DNA from 3 places in the Kitasatospora sp. NBC_01266 genome. Region 2 is predicted to be linked to each of the others. Evidence: riboswitches for the same ligand, from Rfam matches in the RefSeq annotation. Region 2 holds a riboswitch; each other region holds the start of a gene.
What was found. Region 2 has a riboswitch for cobalamin ahead of OG403_RS23330 (ribonucleoside-diphosphate reductase subunit alpha). Riboswitches for the same ligand answer to the same signal wherever they lie in the genome.
Positions count from the first base shown of each region.

Region 1: linked by a shared signal. The riboswitch ahead of OG403_RS29260 (HoxN/HupN/NixA family nickel/cobalt transporter) and the one ahead of OG403_RS23330 (ribonucleoside-diphosphate reductase subunit alpha) in region 2 are both predicted to bind cobalamin.
Region 3: linked by a shared signal. The riboswitch ahead of cobN (cobaltochelatase subunit CobN) and the one ahead of OG403_RS23330 (ribonucleoside-diphosphate reductase subunit alpha) in region 2 are both predicted to bind cobalamin.

Region 1 is NZ_CP108458.1:6,816,880-6,820,146, reverse strand. It holds gene OG403_RS29265 (APC family permease) at 1-272, shown strand, start outside; gene OG403_RS29260 (HoxN/HupN/NixA family nickel/cobalt transporter) at 293-1,444, opposite strand; cobalamin riboswitch at 1,479-1,697, opposite strand; gene OG403_RS29255 (MBL fold metallo-hydrolase) at 1,885-2,859, opposite strand; gene OG403_RS29250 (helix-turn-helix domain-containing protein) at 2,843-3,267, opposite strand, start outside.
Region 2 is NZ_CP108458.1:5,332,714-5,335,980, reverse strand. It holds gene OG403_RS23335 (cellulase family glycosylhydrolase) at 1-996, opposite strand, end outside; cobalamin riboswitch at 1,226-1,355, shown strand; gene OG403_RS23330 (ribonucleoside-diphosphate reductase subunit alpha) at 1,547-3,267, shown strand, end outside.
Region 3 is NZ_CP108458.1:2,199,965-2,203,231, reverse strand. It holds gene cobN (cobaltochelatase subunit CobN) at 1-1,834, opposite strand, end outside; cobalamin riboswitch at 1,864-1,988, opposite strand; gene OG403_RS09035 (hypothetical protein) at 2,111-2,827, opposite strand; gene OG403_RS09030 (VOC family protein) at 3,056-3,267, opposite strand, start outside.

The DNA of each region.
Region 1 (3,267 bases), 1.5 Mb from region 2:
TCCCGCTGACCGTGCTGACCAGCGCCTCGCGCTCGTTGACCCGGCCGATCGTGGACTACCTGCGCGAGCTGGCGGCGACCGAGCAGCACGACCGGTTGGTGGTGCTGATCCCCGAGACGCAACTGCCGCACCCCTGGCAGCGGCTGCTGCAGAACCAGCGCGGTGTGCTGTTGGACCGGGCGATCCGCCGGCACACCAACGCGGTGATCTGCCGCCTGCGGTTCCGGCTCGACATCCCGCCGCGGCACCCCGCACCGACCGGAATGCGCTGAGCCGACCGGTTATCGAGCGGTCATCGACCGGACGGCCAGCGCTGCTCCACCTTCGCCAGCCGCCAGTACGCCAGCGCACCGGCCCAGACCACCACGAAGAGGCCGACGATCACGAATCCGACGTTGTTCAGGTCGACACCGGAGATCCAGCCGGTCACCGGGTCGGTCAGGTCGAGCTGGTCGTGCAGCACGCCGACCAGCTCGATGGTGCCGATCAGGAAGGCGACGGCGATCGACAGGCCGGTGATGGTGAGGTTGTAGTACACCTTGCGGGTCGGGTTCGAGAACGCCCAGTGGTAGGCGAAGTTCATGAACGTGCCGTCGAGGGTGTCGAACAGGCTCATGCCGGAGGCGAAGAGCAGCGGCAGGCAGAGGATCGCGTACCAGGGCAGGCCGGCGGCGGCACCCGAGCCGGCCATCACCATCAGCGTGACCTCGGTCGCGGTGTCGAAGCCGATGCCGAACAGCAGCCCGATCGGGTACATCTGGCCGGGGCGGGTGATCGACCTGGTCAGCCGGCCCAGCACGCGGTTCATGAAGCCGCGGTTGTCCAGGTGCTTCTCCAGCTCGTGCTCGTCGAACTGGCCCGCCCGCATCGCCTTGAACACCCGGTGGATCCCGGCCAGCGAGACCAGGTTGAGCGCCGCGATCAGGTAGAGGAACCCGCCGGAGACGCTGGTGGAGACCAGGCCGAGCAGCTTGTGGGCACCCGAGTTGTCGTCGGTCAGAGTGCCGACCACCTTGGCCCCGGCCGCGACCAACCCCGCCAGCACCACCACGATGGTGGAGTGGCCGAGCGCGAACCAGAAGCCCACCGAGACCGGGCGCTTGCCGTCCGCCATCAGCTTGCGCGTGGTGTTGTCGATCGCCGCGATGTGGTCGGCGTCGAAGGCGTGCCGCATGCCCAGGGTGTACGCGGTGACGCCGAGTCCGAGGCCGAAGACCTGGTTGCCGACGGTGTAGTGGTGCGGGGCGACCATCGTGACCAGGACGAAGAAGGCGACCACGTGCATGCCCAGGATCACCGCCAGCAGGCCGCCGGTACGGATCCAGTCCCGCCGCTCCCAGGTCAGGGCGGCGGTCGCGGCTCGGGCGGGCCCGGCCGCCGCGGCGGCTTCGGGCATGGCGGCGGAAGCGGGTATGGCGGCGGAAGCGGTTTTGGGCAGGGTCATCTCAGGGCAGCCTCTCCAGCACCTCGTGGACAGTTCGTCGTGCGGTGCCGTGGCCGGTCTCCTGGCTGACAGGTGAAGCGCCCGCGCCGTTCCCGGCCTTCCCGGACGCGTGAAGCGTCCAGTGACCGCCCACCGCGTGACGGTGGGTCTGGTGTGCGCGGACTTCCTGATCACAGTGGCGAGGGCCGCTCCGGACTCCTGTGGCAAGCACAGTGCACCGGTCTTCCCGAACACCACGGCGGGACCACCGTATGGCCCTGGCGGCAATATCCACAAGCCTGCGCAGGTGTGCAGGTATGTGCTGGGCGGGCGTGCTCGGCCCGCTGCTCTTGCAGCCAAGGGCACACAGCGGTGGTCCACGAACGCGGCGGCGCCCTCGAACCGGGCGCGGGAGTCGAGGCGGTTCGGCGAGGCGATTCGCGAGCCGGCCGGCCCGGCCGCTACTTCCTGAACTTGTCCAGCAGTTGGTGGACCAGGCCGCGGGCCATCAGCTTGAGCATGTCGGCCTTGCGCGGCTCGTTGTAGAGGATGAAGTCGTCGAAGCGGTGCACACCGCGCCGGCCGGCCAGGGCCGCCGCCGCGTCGCGGATCGCCGTCAGCTGATCCACCGTCATCTCCAGGGCCCGCTCGTCGGGTTGGTAGCCGGCGCCGATCGGGTACTCCCCGCCGGGGCGGCGGTTCATCTCGACGTGGCAGCCGAGGACGTGGGTGACCGGCCGGGTGCCGGCGAACGCGACCAGCCGCTCCATCGAGGCGAGGAACGCGGCGGAGTCGGCCACGTAGAGCCGGCCCGGCAGCACGGTGTCGCCGGTGAACAGGAGCCCGGTCCACGGGTCGTAGCTGGTGATCGCCGCCTGGTGGTGCCCCGGTGAGGCGAGGATCTCCAGCACTCGGCCGCCCAGGTCGAAAGTGGCCTTCGCCAGGGGCCAGTTGTCGCCGAGGCCGAAGAAGGACCGGACGGCCTCGACCTCCCGGGGAACCACGGTGGTCGCGGGACGGTCGGCGAACTGGGCGTCCGCCGCCACGTGGTCGCCGTGCCCGTGGGTGTGCGCGATCACCAGCTCGTAGGGCGCGCGGCCCTCGTCGTGCTCGGCCGGGTTCCGGTCGAGCCACTCGGCGATCAGCCGGTCGACGGTGGCGCGCAGCGGGAAGAGGTCGGGGTCGGCCGTAGCGCCGGTGTCCAGCAGCAGGGCCCGGTCGTTGCCGAACAGCAGGAAGATGAACGGCGCCTCGTAGTTGACCGACTTGCTCTGGCGCAGGATGACGGTGTGCTCGTCGTAGTGGTGGATCTGGATCGCGGGGTCGTCGGCCGGGCGCCTGCCGGGCGCGCCGTGGATCCAACTGACCGCCAGGGAACCGGTGATGGGCGCCGCGCTCACGAAGTCGATCGGGCCACCGTCAGTCGTCCGCGTCATTCTCGTTCTCCCCCGTTTCGAAGTCCGGCAGCGGAGTCGCCGCCATGAAGTACCGGACGCGGTGGCGTCCGGGCCGGAGCCGGCTGCTGTCCGCCGTGCCCCGGGCGAGGTAGGGCTGGAGCAGGGCCAGCCACTGCGCCTCGAGTTCAGCTGCCTCGTCAGCGGAGAGCACGGCGATCGCGGCGGTGACGGCGGCCTTCGGGACGCCGCGCTCCTCGTCCCGCGCCGCCTGCTCACCGCGCGCCCGGTGATCGAGGATCGCCTGCATCTCCCGTTCCACCACCAGTCGTTCGAGCTGCTGCTTGACCACCGCGTCACCGTCCTCGGCGATCCGCACGGTCGGCTGCGCCTCGGCCACCCGCCACTGCCGCTCGCGACGGTCGCGCCCCGGCCCGGCCTCCTCCACAT
Region 2 (3,267 bases):
GGCGGCGATGGTGGCCTGGTACTGCTCGGTCACATGGGTGTTCTGCGGCGTGATGACGGTGCCGTCGGTCACCGTGCCGGGCCCGTTGGTGGCGGCGCCGGTCTCGGTGATCCAGATCGGCAGGTCCGGCGTGCCGTAACTGGTCAGGATCGCCACCAGGTTGCCCGGGGCGCTGCTGATGTCCTCCATCGCGGTGCCGAACGAGGTCTTGGCGCTCGGCAGGTACGGGTAGGTGTACGGGTGGTAGCTGATCGCGTCCACCATCTTGTTGGCGCCCAGCTTGCAGACCGCGGTGAGGAAGTCGCCCTGCGAGACGTAGCCGGCGTCCTGGCCGGTGCTCACCGCCGCCAGGCCGCCGAGCAGGATGTAGGCCTTGGGGTCCGCGGCACGCAGCGCCTTGCTGGTGTCGCCGAGCAGTTGAGTGTAGGCGGCCGGGTCGGGGGCCGGTGCCCAGAACGGGATGTTCGGCTCGTTCCACACCTCCCAGGTGTGCACGCCCTGCGGGGCGTACCGCTTGGCGGCGGCCGCGGCGAAGGCGGCGAACAGGTTCGGGTCGGCCGGCGGGCAGGCGTCGTCCGAGGCGCAGCTCGCCTTGCGGGCCCACGGCGGGGTGTAGCCGATGGTGGGCAGCACCTCCAGGCCGCGGGCCTTGGCGGCGCTGAGGACCCGGTCGAACCGCTGCCACTCGTAGGTCTTCGGGCTGTCCGGCTGGATGTCGTCCCAGGACAGGTCGACCCGGATCCACTTGGAGCCGGTGTCCACGGCGTCACCCAGGCCGGTCGCCAGGTCCTGGTCGTTCTTCCAGGTGAGGGTGTCCCCGTAGGAGATGCCGATCCGCAGCGGCTTGCCCGGGTCCGCCGGCGCCTGGCTCGGCACGGGCGACCCGCCGGCCGTGACGGCTCCGGGGCCCGGCTTGGCGGCGGCCCCGGCCGAGGGCGAAGCGGTGGTGACGGTGCCGGCGAGGACGGTCGCGACCGCCGATACGATGAACGCCACCAACGCCGCCCGTAGGCGCTGCCTTCTCCCCGTGTCCCTCACCATGCGGCACAGCCTAGGCCAGCGTTCTGAGACCGCCGCGTGGCGGGGCGACCCCCGTCCCGCGGAGCCGCGACCGGTCGCCGACGCGGCGTCAGGCGACCTTCCGGCACCGACCGCCTTACTGCCCGCTGTGTGCGCGACACTACACATGACACTACATATGGGGTGCCTCGAAGGGGCCACCACTACATGTATGCTCACTCTCGCTGTCGACGCAGGGGAACCCGGTGCGAATCCGGGACTGCCCCGCAGCGGTGAGCGGGCCCGCCCCCGGGTGGCCCGCCAGTCCGAGTACCTGCCGACGGTGTGCCGCCCGGCCTCCCCGCAGAGGCCTTTCACGCACCGCAGTACCGTCCGGCCTCGCGGGCAGGCCAGGGTGACGACGCGCGCGCCGCAACGATTCGGCGTGCCCATCTCCCCTGCCCGGCGCGCACAGGCCACGGACGCCTCCCAGCCCGCCGCCGCCCCAGGAGAGAGCGCCTTGACCGTCGCTGCCTCAGTTGCTTCCCTGCCCTCACAGGGACACGCCGACGCCGCCCAGACCGACCCCGGTACTGCGCTGCTCCGGCTGCTCACCGACCGAAGCGCCGACCTCCCCCAGGTGGACCCCGGCCACGTCGCCGCCGCCGCGCTGCGCGGCCGCCATGCCGGCTCGGACTTCGCCGAGCTTCGCGGGTTGGCCGTGGACGCCGCCGCTTCGATGATCGCCGAGGACCCCCAGTACTCGAAGCTGGCCGCCCGGCTGCTCGCCCAGGAGATCGCCGACGAGGCGAACGGCCAGGGCGCCACCTCGTTCACCGCCTCGATCGCCGTCGGCCACGCCGAGGGCCTGATCGGCGACACCACCGCCGCCTTCGTGGCCAAGCACGCCGCGGCGCTGAACGCGCTGATCGACGAGCAGGGCGACGACCGCTTCGAGTACTTCGGCCTGCGCACCGTGCAGTCCCGCTACCTGCTGCGTCACCCGATCACCCGCAAGGTGGTGGAGCGCCCGCAGCACTTCCTGCTCCGGGTCGCCTGCGGCCTGGCGGTGGGCGACAGCGAGCAGTCGGTGGCCGAGGTCGCCGAGCTCTACCGGCTGATGAGCCGCCTGGAGTACCTGACCAGCTCGCCCACCCTGTTCAACTCCGGTACCCGGCACCCGCAGATGTCCAGCTGCTACCTGCTGGACTCGCCGCTGGACAACCTGGACTCGATCTACTCCCGGTACGCCCAGATCGCCCGGCTCTCCAAGCACGCCGGCGGCATCGGCCTGTCCTACACCCGGATCCGCTCGCGCGGCAGCCTGATCCGCGGCACCAACGGCAAGTCCAACGGCATCGTGCCGTTCCTGCGCACCCTGGACTCCTCGGTCGCCGCGGTCAACCAGGGCGGCCGCCGCAAGGGCGCGGCCTGCGTCTACCTGGAGACCTGGCACGCGGACATCGAGGAGTTCCTCGAACTGCGCGACAACACCGGCGAAGAGGCCCGCCGCACCCACAACCTCAACCTGGCGCACTGGATCCCGGACGAGTTCATGCGCCGGGTCAACGCCAACGCCGACTGGTCGCTCTTCTCGCCGGCCGACGTGCCCGAGCTGGTCGACCTGTGGGGCGAGGAGTTCGACGAGGCCTACCGCAAGGCCGAGTTGGCCGGCAAGGCGGTCCGCACCATCCCGGCGCAGACCCTGTACGCCCGGATGATGCGCACCCTGGCGCAGACCGGCAACGGCTGGATGACCTTCAAGGACGCCGCCAACCGCGCCGCCAACCAGACCGCGCTGCCCGGCCGCACGGTGCACTCCTCCAACCTGTGCACCGAGATCCTGGAGGTCACCGACGACTCCGAGACCGCGGTCTGCAACCTGGGCTCGGTCAACCTCGGTGCCCACGTGGCCGCCGGCGCCACCGCCGCCGACCTGGTGAACGCCATGGACTGGGCCCGGCTGGACGCCACCGTGCGCACCGCCGTGACCTTCCTGGACCGGGTGGTGGACATCAACTTCTACCCGACCACCGAGGCCGCCACCTCCAACTCCCGCTGGCGGCCGGTGGGCCTGGGCGTGATGGGCCTGCAGGACGTCTTCTTCCGGCTCGGCCTGGACTTCGACTCCGCCGAGGCCAAGCGGCTCTCCACGCTGATCGCCGAGCGGATCATGCTGACCGCCTACGAGCGCTCCAGCGAGCTGGCCGAGCAGTTCGGGCAGCACCCGGCCTACGCCGAGACCCGCGCCGCCCGCGGCCAGCTGCA
Region 3 (3,267 bases), 3.1 Mb from region 2:
GGTCCATCGCGGCGATGTTGGAGTGCTCGTCGAGCAGTTGCTCCAGCCGGGCGATGTCACCGTAGGAGTCGGCGCGGGCCATCGGCGGCACCAGGTGGTCGACCAGGGTGGCGTGCGCGCGGCGCTTGGCCTGGGTGCCCTCGCCCGGGTCGTTGACCAGGAACGGGTAGATCAGCGGCAGGTCGCCGAGCGCCGCGTCCGGCCCGCACTCGGCGGAGAGCGCGGAGGTCTTGCCGGGCAGCCACTCCAGGTTGCCGTGCTTGCCCAGGTGCACCACGGCGTCGGCGCCGAAGCCGCCGTCCGCCTGTGCGGCGGCGATCCAGCGGTAGGCGGCCAGGTAGTGGTGGCTCGGCGGCAGGTCGGGGTCGTGGTAGATGGCCACCGGGTTGGCGCCGAAGCCGCGCGGCGGCTGGACCAGCACCAGCAGGTTGCCCGCGCGCAGCGCGGCCAGCACGAGGTCGCCGTCCGGGTTCCGGCTGCGGTCCAGGTAGAGCTCGCCGGGCGCCGGACCCCAGTGCTCCTCGACCCGCTCGCGCAGCGCGGCGGGCAGTTCGGCGTACCAGCGGCGGTAGTCGGCGGCGGGGATGCGCACCGGGTTGCGGGCCAGCTGGTCCTCGGTGAGCCAGTCCTGGTCGTAACCACCGGCGTCGATCAGCGCCTTGATCAGCGCGTCACCCTCGTGCTCGCCCTCGACGGGCTCCATCCCCGGGAAGCCCTCGCCCAGCTCCCAGCCCTCGTCGCGCAGGCGGCGCAGCAGGCGGGCCCCGCTGGCCGGGGTGTCCAGGCCGACCGCGTTGCCGACCCGGGCGTGCTTGGTCGGGTAGGCGGAGAGCACCACGGCCAACCGCCGCTCGGCGGCGGGTATGTGGCGCAGCCGGGCGTGCCGGACCGCGATCCCGGCCACCCGGGCGCAGCGCTCGGGGTCGGCGACGTAGACGGTCAGCCCGTCCTCGTCCAGCTCCTTGAAGGAGAACGGCACGGTGATCAGCCGCCCGTCGAACTCCGGCACCGCGACCTGGGTGGCGGTGTCCAGCGGGGAGAGGCCGTCGTCGCTGGACTGCCAGGTCTCGCGCGACCAGGTCAGGCAGAGCGCCTGAAGGATCGGCCGGTCCAGTGCGGCCAGTGCGCCCGCGTCCCAGGCCTCCTCGTCGCCGCCCGCCTGCGCGTCGGCGGGCCGGGTGCCGCCGGCCGCCAGCACGGTGGTCACGATGGCGTCGGCGCTGCCGAGTTCGGCCAGCAGCTCGGCGGGCGCACCGCGCAGCGAGGAGCAGTAGAGCGGCTTGGCCCGCCCGCCCGCGTCCTCGATCGCGGCGCAGAGCGAGTCGACGAAGGCGGTGTTGCCGCTCATGTGGTGCGCGCGGTAGTAGAGGACGGCCACCAGCGGGCCTTCGGCGCGGCGGGCGGTGCGCTCCAGCGGGCCCCAGTCGGGCGCGGAGGCGGGCGGCGCGAAGCCGTGCCCGGTGAGCAGCACGGTGTCGGAGAGGAAGGCGGCCAGCTCGGCCAGGTTGGCGGCGCCGCCGTGCGCGAGGTAGGCGTGCGCCTCGGCCGCCAGGCCCGCCGGGACGGTGGACAGCTCCATCAGCTGCGCGTCCGGCGCCTGCTCGCCGCTGAGCACGATCACCGGGCGCGGCCCGGCGAGCAGCGCATCCAGGCCCTGCTGCCAGGCGCGTCGGCCGCCGAGCAGCCGGACCACCACCAGGTCGGTGCCGTCCAGCAGCTCCGGCAGGTCCTCGGCGCGCAGCCGGGCCGGGTTGCCCAGGCGGTAGGGGACCGGCCCGGCGCTGGCGCGGGCCGAGAGCAGGTCGGTGTCGGAGGTGGAGAGCAGCAGGATCACGCGGCTGGCCTTCCTCGGGGTCCGCGCCCCGGGTGCTGGGGGAGACGGCGGGAGTTCCTGGCTCCCAAGGCCCGTTGAGCCCTGGTCACAGTGGCGGGACCGCACCGGTGTCGCACCGGTTTCCTCCCCTGACGCCGTCTCGGGCGTGAGCGGACCAGGCGGCCCACCCGGCGGACATCCTAACGGGCACCCGACGGCGCGAAGGCGGTGCGGGGAGCGCGCACCAGCGCACTCTCCGCACCGCCTCGAGGCCGGCTCAGCCGCCGGCCCTGCGGACTACTTCCAGGTCAGCCCCTTCTCCAGCGAGAAGGGCTCGCCCCAGTACTGGGCCGTCGTGATCTTCACCGCGGGCGACGGTGCGAGCACCACCGCGCAGCCCTGGGCGGTCTGGCCGTTGGTGAAGCCGCTGGGCAGCGAGTCGGTCTTGCACTTGTCGAACTCGCCGATCACCATCACGTCCTGGCCCTGGGTGCCGTCCGGCAGCAGGCCGGTCATGTGGTCCACGGTGCTGAACGAGAGGTCGGTGCTGCCGACGTTCTTGATCGTGTAGCGGATGTAGTACGGGATCTTGCCGGAGACCTGGTCGCCCAGCTTCAGCGAGGCCAGGTCGGCGGGGTCGCCCGCCTCGATCGTGGTGACGGTCAGCGCGATGGTGCCCTTGGTGTCCCCGTAGACGAACGGGAGCTGCGCGGTCTGACCGATCTTGAAGCTCTGCCCGGCCGTGGCCACCTTCCCGTCGTCGCCGCCACCGCCCGTGTCGGCGGTGGCGGTCGGCGCGGCCGACGTGGTCGGCTTGGCCGCCTTGGTCGCGCCGCCGCTCGCCGGTGCGCTCGGCTTGGCGGTGGTGTCCTTGAACCCGCCGCTCGCCGCGGCGCTGGCGGGCGGCGTGGTGCTGGTGACCTCGTCCGGACCGCAGCCGGTCAGCGCGAAGACGCCGACGGTGGCCAGTCCGATCATGCCGCGGACAGCCTTGGTGCTGCTGATGGTGCTCATGAAGTTATGCCCCGTTGTTTGCCATGGGCCGTCAGCGGACGACCGTGTAGGCATAGTTGATAGCGCAACAGGACCGGTCGACTCCACTCGGCAGCCCCGTTCGTGACGGAGACCACGGCATTCGTTACGGCGTGCGCCGATCCCTCACAGGTCCCCCGCGGCATGGCCACGACAGCGCCCGGCCGACCCGCTCTCGGGTCGGCCGGGCGCGGCTGCCGCTCGACGGCGTCACATCGGGGCGAGCTGGGTGAGCCGGATGTTGTTGCCGGACGGGTCGCGGAAGCCGCAGTCGCGCCCGTAGGGCTGGTCGGTCGGCTTCTCGTTGAACTCCACGCCGCGCGCCGACAGCTCCTGGTACGCGGCGTCGCAGTCGTCGGTGGTCAGGAAGACCGAGCCGGCGCCGCCCTTGGCGGTCAGTTCGCGGATCTGCGCCTGGGTGT